4 regions of the Bacillus cereus group sp. Bce041 genome follow, and region 4 is predicted to be linked to each of the others. Evidence: predicted binding sites of a transcription regulator. Region 4 holds the regulator's gene; each other region holds the start of a gene.

Region 1 (3,730 bases), on a different contig from region 4:
ATACATTGTCTTCAGAAATGGTTGAAGCTTTAGGGCATAGTACTCGTGTCTTTACGTCTTTAATTCAAGGTATTCAAACATTGGCAAAAGAAAATGAAGATTCAATGCAAAATGTACAGAAGTTAGAAGAACGAATGAAACAAGTAGAACATATTGTGTCTGTTGTGAGTGCGATTGCTAGCCAAACGAATTTATTAGCACTAAATGCTTCTATTGAGGCAGCTCGCGCAGGAGAGCATGGAAGAGGCTTTGCGGTTGTTGCGGAAGAAGTACGTAAACTTGCTGATGAAAGTGATCATTCTGCAAGAAACATATCGCAGTTATTACGGAATATGCAAGATGAAGTACAACAAGTTGCAATGAAAATGACAGAACAAGTGAAAATAGCTAAAGAAGAGGCGAAACGTGGGGAAGCTACGGAATTAATTTTAAAAGAAATGTCATCAAGTGTTATGGAAGTAGCCGATGCAACTCAGCAAATTAGTAGTTATATGAATGAACAAGTGAGCCACATTCATCAAACAGGAGCACAAACAAAAGCTGTAGCAGCAATTGCTGAAGAAACGTCAGCTGGTTCGCAAGAAGTAGCACGTGTGACGCTACAACAATCTAAAAATATGATAGTAATCGATCAATTATTAAAGGATTTAGAGAAGCAAGCAACTGATTTGAAACAAACAATTGAACGATTTTCAATGTAAAAGGAAGAACAGAATATTGTTCTTCTCTTTTTTATTTAGCTTGATTTAATATTTACAGTTAAACTATGAACGTTTCCGCAACATTCTTTTCTGTCCCTTTCGGATGAAAATTATAGCGAGCTATAATATTAAAAGGGGTGTCTTTTATGAAAAAAGAAAAAAGACAACGGTTAATTAAACAATTTGTAAAGGAGTATGAAATAGATAAGCAAGAAAGATTAGTAGAATTGTTAGCAAAAAAAGATGTATTAGTAACACAAGCTACGGTTTCTCGCGATATTCGTGAGTTAAACTTAACGAAGGTACCTTCTCAAGAAGGATTAATGATATATAAAGTTTTCTCAGAAGAGCATTTACAAACTGATATAAAGTTAAAGAAAAAATTACGAGAAGTTGTTGTAAAAATTGATTGTGTAGATCAATTAATGGTTATTAAAACATTACCTGGTAATGCACATGTTATTGGTGTTTTATTTGATGAGTTAGATTGGAAAGAAAAAATAGGATGTATATGTGGAAATGATACATGCCTTATAATTTCACAGTCGAAATCAGATAGGGAGATTATAGAAGAAAGATTAAATTTAATTATTTAGATGCGAAAATCCTGTTTTTAATAAAATTAAAAACAGGATTTTTGTTTAAATACGGAAGTTAAATATTCAATATATATGCGTAATATATGTATTTTTTATTGAGAAAGCAAGATAGTTTGTTATAAAAATACATATTCGTATGATTTTAAAAAAATAACTTGTTTAATATTTCACAATGATAATGTGGATGCTTTCACAAAGATGAAAGTACAGAGCATTTATTATGTACTTGTAAGACATCAAACATATTTAAAAGGAGGTACAACAAATGAAACATCCGATACATGTTACTTCAGAAATTGGGGAATTACAAACTGTTTTATTAAAACGACCGGGTAAAGAAGTGGAAAACTTGACGCCAGATTATTTGCAGCAATTATTATTTGACGATATTCCATACTTACCAATTATTCAAAAAGAGCATGATTATTTTGCACAAACGTTACGCAATCGGGGTGTTGAAGTTCTTTATTTAGAAAAACTAGCCGCTGAGGCGTTAGTAGATAAAAAACTTCGAGAAGAATTTGTTGATCGTATTTTAAAAGAAGGACAGGCCGACGTAAATGTTGCACATCAAACTTTAAAAGAATATTTACTTTCCTTTTCAAATGAAGAATTAATTCAAAAAATTATGGGCGGTGTACGGAAAAACGAAATTGAAACAAGTAAGAAGACACATTTATATGAATTAATGGAAGATCACTATCCGTTTTACTTAGATCCAATGCCTAATTTATATTTTACTCGTGACCCAGCAGCTAGCGTGGGCGATGGCTTAACGATAAATAAGATGAGAGAACCAGCGCGTAGACGTGAATCATTATTCATGGAGTACATCATTAAATATCATCCAAGATTTGCAAAACATAATGTACCAATCTGGTTAGATCGTGATTATAAATTTCCAATTGAAGGTGGCGACGAGCTAATTTTAAATGAAGAAACAATTGCGATTGGAGTATCTGCTCGTACTTCAGCTAAAGCAATTGAACGTTTAGCTAAAAATCTTTTTAGCCGACAAAATAAAATTAAGAAAGTGTTAGCAATAGAAATTCCAAAATGTCGAGCATTTATGCATTTAGATACAGTATTTACAATGGTTGATTATGACAAGTTTACAATTCACCCAGCCATTCAAGGGCCAAAAGGGAATATGAATATTTATATTTTAGAAAAAGGATCAGATGAGGAAACTCTTAAAATTACACATCGTACTTCTTTAATGGAAGCATTAAAAGAGGTATTAGGCTTAAGTGAATTAGTTCTTATTCCATGTGGAGGAGGAGATGTAATTGCTTCTGCTCGTGAACAATGGAATGATGGCTCGAACACATTAGCAATTGCGCCAGGTGTAGTTGTTACATATGATCGTAACTATGTATCTAATACGTTATTACGTGAACACGGTATAGAAGTGATTGAGGTGCTAAGTTCGGAATTATCTCGTGGTCGTGGGGGTCCACGTTGCATGAGTATGCCAATTATTCGTAAAGATATTTAGTATAAATAACGGAGAAAGTAGGGATGAATTATGTTAATGACTAGACCAAATTTAAAAGGAAGAAGCTTTCTAGCAGAAAAAGATTTTACACAAGAAGAATTGTTATATTTTCTAGATTTGGCAGCAGAATTAAAAGAGAAAAAGAAAAACGGTATCCCGCATCATTATTTAGAAGGTAAAAATGTAGCGCTCTTATTTGAAAAAACTTCTACTCGTACGCGTTGTGCATTTACAGTAGCATGTACAGATTTAGGGGCAAATCCTGAATATTTAGGGAAAGGTGATATTCAACTTGGGAAAAAAGAATCTGTAGAGGATACAGCAAAAGTGTTAGGGCGTATGTTTGACGGAATTGAGTTTCGTGGATTTAATCATGAAACTGTAGAATCTTTAGCACAAAATTCTGGTGTGCCAGTTTGGAATGGATTAACAGATATGTGGCATCCAACACAAACACTAGCAGATTTATTAACAATTAGAGAACATATAGGGAAATTGAAAAATGTGAAGCTCGTTTACGTTGGCGATGGGCGAAATAATGTTGCTAATAGCTTACTAGTTGGTGGAGCAATCGTTGGAATGGATGTACGTATTTGTACACCGAAATCTTTATGGCCTGCACAAGAAGTAATTGATTTAGCAAAAAAATATAATGAACAAGTAATGATAACAAGTAATGTGGAAGAAGCTGTTGCGAATGCAGATGTAATTTATACAGATGTATGGGTGTCTATGGGGGAAGAAGAAAAATTTGCTGAACGTGTCGAGTTATTGAAACCTTATCAAGTAAATATGAAAATGATTAAAGCAACAGGGAATGAAAACGTGATTTTCTTACATTGTTTACCTGCATTTCATGATGTTGAAACGATGTATGGCGAAGAAGTTTATGAGAAATATGGGTTGAAAGAAATGGAGGTAACTGACGAAGT
Region 2 (3,730 bases), on a different contig from region 4:
TTCATATTGAGATGATTTATTATAAAATATATACTTAAACTACTATCAGTACATAAATCAGGGAGGACTAATATGACAGGAAATAAAAATGACTTACTAGTAGAAAAACGTGAAGAGTTATTGAAAGTATTGCAAGCTCGTTTTGAGAAAAACATGAACCGCCATGAAGGTCTTGAATGGGCTAAAGTTGAAGCGAAGCTGACTACTAATAATGAAAAAATGTGGTCACTTAACGAAATGGAAGTAACTGGTGGTGAACCGGATGTTGTTGGTTATGATGAAGAAAAGGACGAATATACTTTCTATGATTGTTCAAAGGAGAGTCCTAAAGGCCGCAGAAGTCTTTGTTATGATCTTGAAGCGTTAGAATCAAGAAAAAAACATAAACCAGAAAATAACGTTATTGATGTTGCCAATGCTATGGGCATTGAATTATTAACGGAAGAACAGTATCGGGAATTGCAACAACTTGGCGATTTTGACATGAAATCATCAAGTTGGGTACAAACACCTTCAGATATTCGAGAACTCGGTGGTGCTTTATTTTGCGATTATCGCTTTGGACATGTGTTCGTGTACCATAATGGAGCAGACTCTTACTATGCTGCCAGAGGTTTTCGTGGCTCGTTAAAAGTTTAAATTAGGAGAAATAAGAAAAAGAGCCTATATTCAGGCTCTTTTTCTTATTTATATTTTAAAAGTAAACTGTTACTATGCAGTTTTACTTAATTTATATGTTCCGTGGTTGTTTTTACGGAAAAGTTTAGGGAAAACATAGCCATCTAATCCAATACGTCCAGCGTTCTGCCCTGCAACTAAAATGAACATAGTCAAAATAAGCAGGTTTGGGTTTACACTAACGGTTCCACTTAATAAAAATGAAAGATTCATTATGATTCCGAAAAATGCAGCTGTTTTTGTTAATCCGCCTAAAATTAAACCTAGACCTACTAAAATTTCTCCCCATTGAACTAAAAAGCTAAATAGGTCTGCGTTTGGAAGGACAAAATGTTGAAGAAAATCTGCCCACCAACTTTGTACTGCAGGGTGGTCACCTGATGCTTGAGCAATAGCACCCTTTAAAAAGCCACTTGCGTCAAAAGATTGTCCGAAGACTTTGCCTATCCCAGCAGCGAGCCATGTATACCCTATGTAAAGCCGTAAAAGTAATAATATGAAAGTAGCACGTTTATCAGTTCTTAAAAAATTGATAACCATTGAAATCCCTCCAATATTGTATTTACATGTTTATTATATATATATTGTGAATAAATTCACAATAGAGGAAATGTGAACGAATATATGTTTTGAGTAATTGTTTTATTTTTTGTAACATTTCATCTTTTTTGATAGACTAATAATAGAGATATATCAAAAGGAGGCAAAGACTAGATATGTGGATGAACTTGTAATGATTAGAAACTAGATAGATGAATTTTTCTCTCATAAGCGAGGGTTTATTTAGTTATCTGTAAATCATTCAAGGAATGCATATTTGGCTTGTACATCCCTTTTATAAGGATAGGTGCCTATTTTATGTATCTGTCTTTTTTGTGGGAAAGTTTATATCTCTTATATAAAATATGCGTCCTTTAAACTTGGAGGAGTATATGATGAACCAATTAAAAAATAAAGTAGCAGTTATTACAGGGGTAAGTCGTCTAGACGGTATAGGCGCAGCAATTTGCAAAGAATTGGCTGAATCAGGATACGATATATTTTTTACGTATTGGACGGATTATGATAAAGAGATGCCATGGGGCGTTGAGAAAAATGAACAAATACAATTAGAAGAAGAGCTATTACAAAACGGTGTTAGAGTATCAAGCATGGAGTTAGATTTAACTCGGAATGATGCACCGAAAGAGCTTATAAATAAAGTTACTGAACAATTAGGGTACCCTCATATATTAATTAATAATGCAGCATATTCTACGAATAATGATTTCTCTACGTTGACTGCTGAAGAATTAGATAAGCATTATATGGTGAATATTCGTGCGACTACATTGCTCAGTAGTCAATTTGCCCGTGGATTTGATAAAAAATCTGGTGGTAGAATTGTGAATATGACTTCGGGGCAATTTCAAGGTCCTATGGTAGGAGAACTAGCGTATGTAACAACGAAGGGAGCTATTGATGCTCTTACTAGTACGTTGTCAGCAGAGGTAGCTCATTTAGGAATAACAGTGAATGCAATTAATCCAGGACCAACTGATACAGGATGGATGACTGAAGAGATAAAACAAGGGTTAAAGCCGATGTTTCCTTTTGGCAGAATTGGTGAGCCAAAGGATGCAGCTAGACTCATTAAATTTCTAGTAAGTGAAGAAGCTGAGTGGATTACTGGGCAAGTTATTCATTCAGAAGGTGGATTTAAAAGATAAAAAAGAAGGTATCTCACCTTGGTGAGATACCTTCTTTTTTAATCTTTCTTCAATCTTCGTGCAACACCATTCCCTAAAGACTGTAATCCTTGAACGAGGATAATTAAAATAAAGACAGTTGCATACATTACTTCAGGCTCGTAGCGTAAATGTCCGAAGCGATATGCTAAGTCCCCTAGCCCACCAGCGCCTACAAGACCAGCCATTGCTGTTGCGCCGATTAAGCCAATCGTTGCAATTGTTAATCCAAGTACAAGGGAGGGACGAGCTTCTTTCACCATAACGTGCCAAATAATTTTTATAGTAGAAACGCCCATCGCTTGATAGGCTTCAATAACGCCGCGATCTACTTCTAATAAAGCAGTTTCCATTAATCGTGCAATATAAGGGGCCGTGAATACGACAAGCGGTACGATTACGCCTTGTACACCAATGGAGGTTCCCATTAGAAACTTTGTAAAAGGTAAAATGAAGAATAATAGAATGATAAATGGAAGAGAGCGAATGATATTAATAATTGTATTAAGAATTGGGTAAATGATTTTATTTTCGTGCTGCCCACCAGGTCTTGTTAAAACAAGTGTGACACCAAGTGGTAGTGCAATAAGGATAGAGATGAATAGTGAAATAGATGTCATTTGAAATGTTTGAATGGTTGCTTCCCATATGACTTTACCCCATTCATCCAAAAAGGACTTGTTTCCCATAATCTGTTCTACCCCCTTCTACGATGATTCCTTGCTCTTGTAAAAATGATAAAGCGTGGTTGATTTCATTTTGTTCCCCTTGCATATGAATGACAAGTTTCCCGTATGCCTCATGTTTTAACTGTGTAATATTACCGGATAAAATATTTGGATACACTTGGAAACGTTTTGTAGCGATAGCTAACGCTGGTTCACCAGAAGAATTTCCTATAAATGAAAGTGTTACGATTTCTCCGGTTCTTTGTAGTTCTTTTTGTACTTCAGCTGGGATTTTTGCTGCAAATGCACTATTTACAAATTTCTTCGTTGTTACATGTTGTGGGTTTGTGAAGATCTCCTTCACAGTCCCGCTTTCAATTACTGCTCCATGTTCCATAACAGCAACTCGGTCGCATATACGTTGGATGACATTCATTTCATGTGTAATTAATAAAATTGTAATCCCGATTTCCTCATTAATCTTTAATAATAGGTCAAGAATAGAATCAGTTGTTTCTGGATCTAAAGCACTCGTTGCTTCGTCGCTTAATAACACTTCCGGTTCATGTGATAGTGCACGTGCAATGGCAACACGTTGTTTCTGGCCACCAGAAAGTTCACTCGGATAGGCATCTTTTCGATTAAAAAGATCGACAA
Region 3 (3,730 bases), on a different contig from region 4:
TATCGGCGGCATCATCCGTCTTGCCAAAGCATTATTTTTATTCTCTTTTACAGTCGAATGTATCGCTACTATAATTCTTTCTTTTGAATGGGTACCAAAATATGGGGTTATGAAAGGGATCTATTATAGTTTTTTCCATTCAATCTCAGCCTTTAACAATGCTGGCTTTTCTGTGTGGAGCGATAATTTAATGTCCCATTCTCATAGCATTCTTGTCAATCTCGTCATTTCCTCTCTCATCATCTTAGGTGGAATTGGTTTTACAGTAATCGTAGACATAAAAAGAAAGAAAAACTTTAAAAACCTTACACTACATTCAAAACTTATGCTCTCTTCTACTCTAATCGTCAACATTATTGCTACCCTTTTTATTTTTATATTCGAGTTCCATAACTCCCTTTCTATGAGAGGTTTTACCCCATTTGAAGAAGGATTGGCCTCTTATTTTCAAGCAATTTCAACGCGAACTGCCGGGTTTAATACTGTTGATATTTCTACATTGTCAAAACCTTCTCTCCTATTAATGATGCTCCTTATGTTTATTGGTGCTGGTAGCGCTTCAACTGGTGGTGGGATTAAGTTAACAACATTTTTAATCATATTTTTTGGCGTATTTAAATTTTTACAAGAACAAGAGGATATTGTCGTATTTAAAAAATCCATTAAAGATACTCTCATTGTCAAATCATTAACCATTACTATTATTTCCATTTCATTTATCTTTTTTGCTATTTTAATTTTGAGTATTACTGAGCGAGTTCCTCTATTGATGAGTGCTTTCGAAGTATTTTCAGCATTTGGGACTGTTGGCCTCAGTATGAATTTAACACCCCACTTAACTATAATCGGAAAAGCTATTATTATCTTTATGATGTTTTTCGGGAAAATGGGTCCTTTAACATTGGCTTTTTCATTTGCTCGTAAAAAGAACCTGAAAATAAAATATCCGAATGAAGATATTTTAACAGGTTGACAACCGTATAAATTATCCATATAATGAGAATACAATAACATATCTCCAAAGGGGAGTAGCGTCCAAGAATATTTCTTGGAAACAAAGTCGTCATTACGTAGAACTTAGTTCTTCCGGCTTTGTTGGCATTTTTTATTACATATGTCTAGCAAGACCTTTGCCTATTAACGGCAGAGGTCTTTTTTGCATTCACTTCCAGATTTTTCCAAAGTTAATAGGCAGGAGTATGGGGAAACTAAATAGTGGGGAAATTCTTCACTTATTTAGAACTTATAGAAATGAGAGGAGAATGTACATGGATGTATCATTATTATTGGAGTATGGTTGGGTATTACTCATCCTAATTGCACTTGAAGGGATTTTAGCGGCTGATAACGCTCTTGTTCTTGCAATTATGGTAAAACATTTACCAGAAGAAAAACGAAAGAAAGCACTATTTTATGGATTAGCGGGGGCATTTGTTTTCCGATTTGGATCGTTATTTATGATTTCGTTCTTAGTCGATGTATGGCAAGTGCAAGCAATCGGTGCCATCTACCTTATGTTTATCGCTGGTAATCACTTATTTAAAACATATGTTAAAAAGAATACAGATGAAGAAACAGAAGAAAAAGAAGCAAAGAAAAAACAAGAGAACTTTTGGTGGACTGTATTTAAAGTTGAGGTTGCTGATATCGCCTTCGCAGTTGATTCAATTTTAGCTGCTGTTGCACTAGCAATGACTTTACCAAAAACAGGATTAGGTACAATTGGTAGTCTTGATACTGGGCAATTCGCTGTTATCTTTGTAGGTGGACTTATCGGATTAATCATTATGCGATTTGCAGCAACTGCTTTCGTACAAATCTTAAAACGTAAACCAGGACTTGAAACCGCAGCATTCTTAATTGTAGGTTGGGTTGGTGTGAAGCTAGCAGTTTATACATTAGCACACCCTGCATTAAATGTAATTCCACATTCATTCCCAGAATCCACTCCGTGGAAGCTTACATTCTGGATTGTATTAGTCGGAATCGCAGTTGGTGGTTGGTTCTTCTCAAAAGAAGTAGAAGTAAAAGTAGAAAAGAATTTAGACGAAAAAGCGCTGTAATTACAGCGCTTTTTCTTTTTTCTTTTTTCTTTCTTCCTCTCAATGTCCAGAAAAAATTACATTATACTACCTTTTGTAAACGTTTTCTTAATGTATGTATGTCCTTTTTGTGAAACATTGCACAAACTTATTGAAAGTGAGAACAATTCCATGTACTTTATTCATATAAGGAGTATTTATAGAAGATTTACTAAAGGAGCGTATTACTCATGCTAGAACAAGGACTAGATTATGTTGTCAAACTGGCTAAAAGCAAAAAGAAAATACTAGATACAAACCCAATGCAATATTTCATTCGTGCTGCACTTGCTGGTATTTATATCGGTTTTATTATTGTACTATGTTTTAAATTAGGTAACTTTTTTCACATTGCAGATTCACCAGCAACTTATTTAGCTGCTTCTATGTTTTTCGGGATTGCTCTCGTACTTATTATATATGGCGGTGCTGAATTGTTTACTGGGAACACAATGTACTTTACTGTAGCAACTTTAAGAAAAGAAACAACGATTTCTGATACACTACGTAACTGGGTTGCTTGTTATGCAGGTAACTTAGCCGGCGCGTTATTCTTTGCCTTACTATTTTACGCAACTGGAATTTTTGAAGCAATTGATCACGGTCACTTAATGAATAAAGTCGTTGAAGGAAAGATGAACACACCTACAGTGCAGTTATTCTTTAAAGCCATTTTATGTAACTGGCTCGTATGTCTTGCTTGTTTCTTACCTTCTCAGGTTAAAGGTGACACAGCAAAAATAATAGTCATGATGCTACTTGTTTTCACATTCTTCTTATCTGGTTACGAACATAGTATTGCAAACTTATCACTCTTTGCTTTATCTTTAGTTTCACCGCATCCTGAGACAATTTCTTTTTCAGGTGCTATTCATAACTTAATTCCTGTTACAATCGGTAACATTATTGGCGGATCAGTATTTGTCGGTATGGTATACCACTACTTAACAAAGAAAACACCTGAAGTTCAACAGGAAGAAACTGAAATCGCAGTAGCTCAACAAGAAGAGATTATTCCTTTACAAGCACATATGAAACACTAAAAACTCCAAAGTTTTACTTTGGAGTTTTTAGCTTCCCACGTATTTAACAACAAGGTGAGGATTAATTTCTCCTTCTTCCTTTCCCTTATCCATTCTCTGTTTCATCTTGTGCATACCGATGACATCATTCGTATGAAGGTGAATTTCATTTACATATAATCCCTCTGTACAAAAAGCTTCTACAAAATCTAGTCCATTTTTTGCTCCCCAGCCCATATTATAATCAAGGGAAAGAATATTCACATCATAATCCCGAACCATTTGCAAGGCACATTCTACTGTAGTTGCGGACACATACCCGAACGGGCAACTTCTTTGATCATCCATATATACGTTCATTTTCGATTCCCTCTCTAATTTGAATAAACAGCTAATACATAGCACATTGCCCCAAGACTAATAAAAGGACCAAATGGAATTGGCTTTCGTACTTCTATACGTTTTAATCCGATACCAATCCCGAAAAAACAAAGACTAAAACAAGATGCTAAAAATAAAACGATAAAAACTCCCTTCACTCCTACTATAAAACCAAGTAACGAAAGTAGTTTTATATCTCCTCCGCCAAGCCCTTCTGGATATATCTTTTGCATGCAATATAACAAA
Region 4 (3,730 bases):
TTTTCGGGAAATAAAAAGCAAGAAGATATCCCCGAAAAACATTTTGAAACATCTCCCCATTATAGAAGATGCTAATATTGTCAATCTTTGTCGTTAAAACGATATTTCGTGTCGAATTGTTAATATATATAGGGTTACAATAGATATATTTAAAAAATCGTTAGTATATTCTAAGTTACGATAGATATATTCAAAAAATTGTTTAAGTACTAAAAAAAGATGTCACATAGTCAAAAATCCTGACTTATGAGACATCTTCCTTATTTAAATATGCTTATACATGCAGCTCTTCCCATTCTGCCATACAAGTTTCAAGTTGTTCTTGTAGCGTTTGCTTTTTAGTTGTAATTTCACTAGCTTTTTCATAATCTGCATATATTTCTGGTAAGCAAAGTTGATCTTCTAACGTAGCAATTTCTTCTTCTAATTCCACTATACTTTGTTCTAGCTCTTCAATTTTTCTAGTGCGTTGACGCTCTAGTTTTTTACGCTCTTTTTCTTCTAAATAATTTAATTTCTCTTGTGCAATCACCTTTTGAACAGGAACGTCACTTTCTTGCTGTTCAAGTTCTGCACGTTCAATCATTTCATTTTTCTTTTCAACGTAGTAATCGTAATCCCCTAAATATTCCTGTGCACCTTCTGTTGATAACTCAACCACAGTCGTTGTTACACGGTTAATAAAGTAGCGGTCATGTGAGACGAATAGAAGAGTCCCAGGGTAATCAATTAAAGCATTCTCCAAAATCTCTTTACTATTTAAATCAAGGTGGTTCGTAGGCTCATCTAGAATTAACAAATTTGACTTTTGCATCATAAGTTTTGCAAGAGCTAATCGAGCTTTTTGTCCACCACTAAGGGAAGATACTGGTTTCAGTACATCATCTCCTGTGAATAAAAAATTCCCAAGTATAGTACGGATTTCTTTTTCCGGTTGCAGTGGATATTCATCCCATAGTTCATTTAAAACCCGTTTAGAAGATGTTAAGTTTGCTTGTTCTTGATCATAATAACCAACAGATACATTTGATCCGAAAGAAACATCACCATTTAATAGTGGTAACTTATTCACAATGGATTTTAACAATGTGGATTTCCCAATTCCGTTTGGACCAACTAAAGCAACACTATCTCCGCGAGTTAAGCGCATAGTTACATGTTCAATTATAGGGTTTTCATCATAGCCGATGGTTGCATCATTTACTTGTAAAACATCATTTCCACTTTGTTTTTCAATATCGAAGTGGAATGATGCTGACTTAGAATCCCCTAATGGTCTCGTTAATAATTCCATTCTGTCTAGTTGTTTACGGCGACTTTGAGCACGTTTGGTTGTAGAAGCGCGAGCTATATTCTTTTGAACGAAGTCCTCAAGTTTTGCGATTTCATCTTGTTGTTTTTCGTAACGTTTCATTTCTTGCTCATATAATGCTGATTTTAAGTCTAAATATTTACTGTAGTTACCAACAAATCGTCTGCTTTCTTTATTCGAAATTTCATATACTTGTGTAACGAGTTTGTCTAAGAAATAACGGTCATGTGAGACGATTAATATTGCGCCAGGATAACCTTGCAAATATTGCTCAAGCCATGTTAATGTTTCGATGTCTAAATGGTTTGTAGGCTCGTCCAAAATAAGTAAGTCTGGTTTTGTTAATAATAATTTCCCGAGAGCTAATCTTGTTTTTTGCCCGCCGCTTAAAGTAGAGATCGTCGTCTGGTGCGTTTCAACTGGGAAGCCAAGGCCGCTTAAAATGGAGCGAATATCCGCTTCATATTGATATCCACCTTGATCTTTATAATTGAGTTGTAGTTGGTCATAATCAGCTAACAATCTTTCATATGTAGCTTCGTTTGAAAAGTTTTCTTCTTTTCCCATTTCTTGCTCAAGCCTTCGAAGTTTTGTCTCCATTTGCTGTAAGTGGGTAAAGACGGTTAGCATTTCATCCCAAATTGTTAAAGACGTTTCTAGTCCAGTATTTTGAGCTAAATATCCGATTGAGACATCTTTCGGTTTTATAATTTCGCCACCATCATGAGATAATTCACCAGCGATAATTTTTAATAATGTAGATTTTCCTGCTCCATTCCTTCCAACTAATGCGATACGATCTTTTGTTTGTACTTCCAATTTTATGTTTGCAAGAATCGTTTCTGCACCGTATAATTTCGAAAGCGCGTTTACTTGTAATAAAATCAATGTTTTCACCTCAAATAATTTCTTAACTTTGCCATGTTTATATTTCTCAATCATACTAAAAATAGTGTATAGTTTAAAATAAAGAGAGAATACTTCTTCTCTTTATTATACAAGGAATTTAATGAGTGCTAAACTTCTGTATTTGATTAAAGTATATGAATAAAGATAGGAAGAGAGGAGAGGTCATATGGATCAGCAAAAGATTCCACAAGCCACTGCTAAAAGATTGCCTCTATACTATCGATTTATCCAAAACTTATCTCTTTCTGGTAAGCAGCGTGTTTCATCGGCCGAATTGAGTGAGGCAGTAAAAGTAGATTCCGCAACAATACGAAGAGATTTTTCGTATTTTGGAGCGTTAGGGAAAAAGGGATATGGATATAACGTAAATTATTTATTATCATTTTTCCGCGAAACACTTGATCAAGATGATATAACACGTGTAGCACTTATTGGAGTAGGTAATTTAGGGACCGCTTTCTTACATTATAATTTCACGAAAAACAATAATACAAAAATTGAAATGGCATTTGATGTTAGTGAAGAGAAAGTTGGAACAGAAATCGGGGGCATTCCTGTATATCATTTAGATGAATTAGAAGAGAGATTATCAAATGATATACAAGTGGCAATATTAACAGTACCGGCTACAGTAGCACAAGCTGTAGCAGATAGATTAGCTGAAACAAGCGTGCACGGTATTTTGAATTTCACACCAGCGCGATTAAACGTATCAGAGAATATTAGAATTCATCATATTGACTTAGCTGTAGAGTTACAAACATTAGTTTACTTTTTGAAAAACTATCCACAATAAAACGCAGAGGAAGCGACCTCTGCGTTTTATTATTGTTTCTTCTTTGTGAATTTAACTAATATAAGGCGAAGTGCCAAATTAAAATCAATTGTTGCCATAACTGCAAATAGTATTGTCCACATATTCCAGATTGTATCTGTCACGTTCGTAATGGCGAAGCGTGTAAAGATACATCCAAGAAGGAAGTATAGTGCAGCCATGAACAATGGTGAGTTTCTCATACAAAAAATCCTCCGATAAAGCCTTGCATTTTTTCAGCTTCTTTAATCATTTCTTGAATTTGTTCATTGCTCATAAAAATTTGCCCAATAGCGACTAATGTATTCATCGCAACATGAGCTGCAATCGGAACGATAATACGTTTCGTCTTCACATATAAGAAGGCGAATACGAGCCCCATAGCAGTGTATACCAATAAGTGAGTAAAATCAAAATGAATTGCTGCGAATACAAGCGAACTAATGATAGCTGCGATAAAGAAGTTAAACTTCTTATAAAGCGTGCCGAATAGAATTTTTCTAAATACGATTTCTTCTAAGATAGGTCCAATTATAGAAACAACAATAAGGAACCAAGGTGTCGTTCTTGCAATTTCCATAAGTTTCATTGTATTTTCTGAACCTTGTTTAATTCCTAGCAGCTGCATCTCGATCATACCGGCAACTATTTGTGAAAAGAAAGCTAAGAAGAACCCGATAAAAATCCATCCAATA

Evidence for each region. Region 4 encodes Rex, which represses fermentation and respiration genes when NADH is low (regulators of the CRP and FNR family bind a similar motif). Its sites were predicted from a motif close to TTGTGAAATATTTCACAA; they were not measured.
Region 1: arcA (arginine deiminase) is a predicted target of Rex. The motif match lies at 1,456-1,473, and genes of this name have one in related genera.
Region 2: ACUN13_RS28625 (DoxX family membrane protein) is a predicted target of Rex. The motif match lies at 1,263-1,280, and genes of this name have one in related genera.
Region 3: ACUN13_RS08895 (formate/nitrite transporter family protein) is a predicted target of Rex. The motif match lies at 2,171-2,188, and genes of this name have one in related genera.

Annotation. Positions count from the first base shown of each region.
Region 1 is NZ_JBQXON010000007.1:121,857-125,586, reverse strand. Features, by position in the region: partial or broken gene ACUN13_RS21590 (methyl-accepting chemotaxis protein) at 129-701, shown strand; gene argR (arginine repressor) at 848-1,297, shown strand; gene arcA (arginine deiminase) at 1,566-2,798, shown strand; gene argF (ornithine carbamoyltransferase) at 2,829-3,730, shown strand, end outside.
Region 2 is NZ_JBQXON010000018.1:44,740-48,469, reverse strand. Features, by position in the region: gene ACUN13_RS28630 (DUF4256 domain-containing protein) at 73-639, shown strand; gene ACUN13_RS28625 (DoxX family membrane protein) at 712-1,218, opposite strand; gene ACUN13_RS28620 (SDR family oxidoreductase) at 1,611-2,387, shown strand; gene ACUN13_RS28615 (methionine ABC transporter permease) at 2,426-3,094, opposite strand; gene ACUN13_RS28610 (methionine ABC transporter ATP-binding protein) at 3,069-3,730, opposite strand, start outside.
Region 3 is NZ_JBQXON010000002.1:558,561-562,290, forward strand. Features, by position in the region: gene ACUN13_RS08885 (TrkH family potassium uptake protein) at 1-973, shown strand, start outside; gene ACUN13_RS08890 (TerC family protein) at 1,269-2,063, shown strand; gene ACUN13_RS08895 (formate/nitrite transporter family protein) at 2,273-3,124, shown strand; gene ACUN13_RS08900 (cyclic-phosphate processing receiver domain-containing protein) at 3,152-3,463, opposite strand; gene ACUN13_RS08905 (prepilin peptidase) at 3,478-3,730, opposite strand, start outside.
Region 4 is NZ_JBQXON010000032.1:8,918-12,647, reverse strand. Features, by position in the region: gene ACUN13_RS31350 (ABC-F family ATP-binding cassette domain-containing protein) at 275-2,200, opposite strand; gene ACUN13_RS31345 (redox-sensing transcriptional repressor Rex) at 2,388-3,017, shown strand; gene ACUN13_RS31340 (YdiK family protein) at 3,047-3,238, opposite strand; gene ACUN13_RS31335 (CPBP family intramembrane glutamic endopeptidase) at 3,235-3,730, opposite strand, start outside.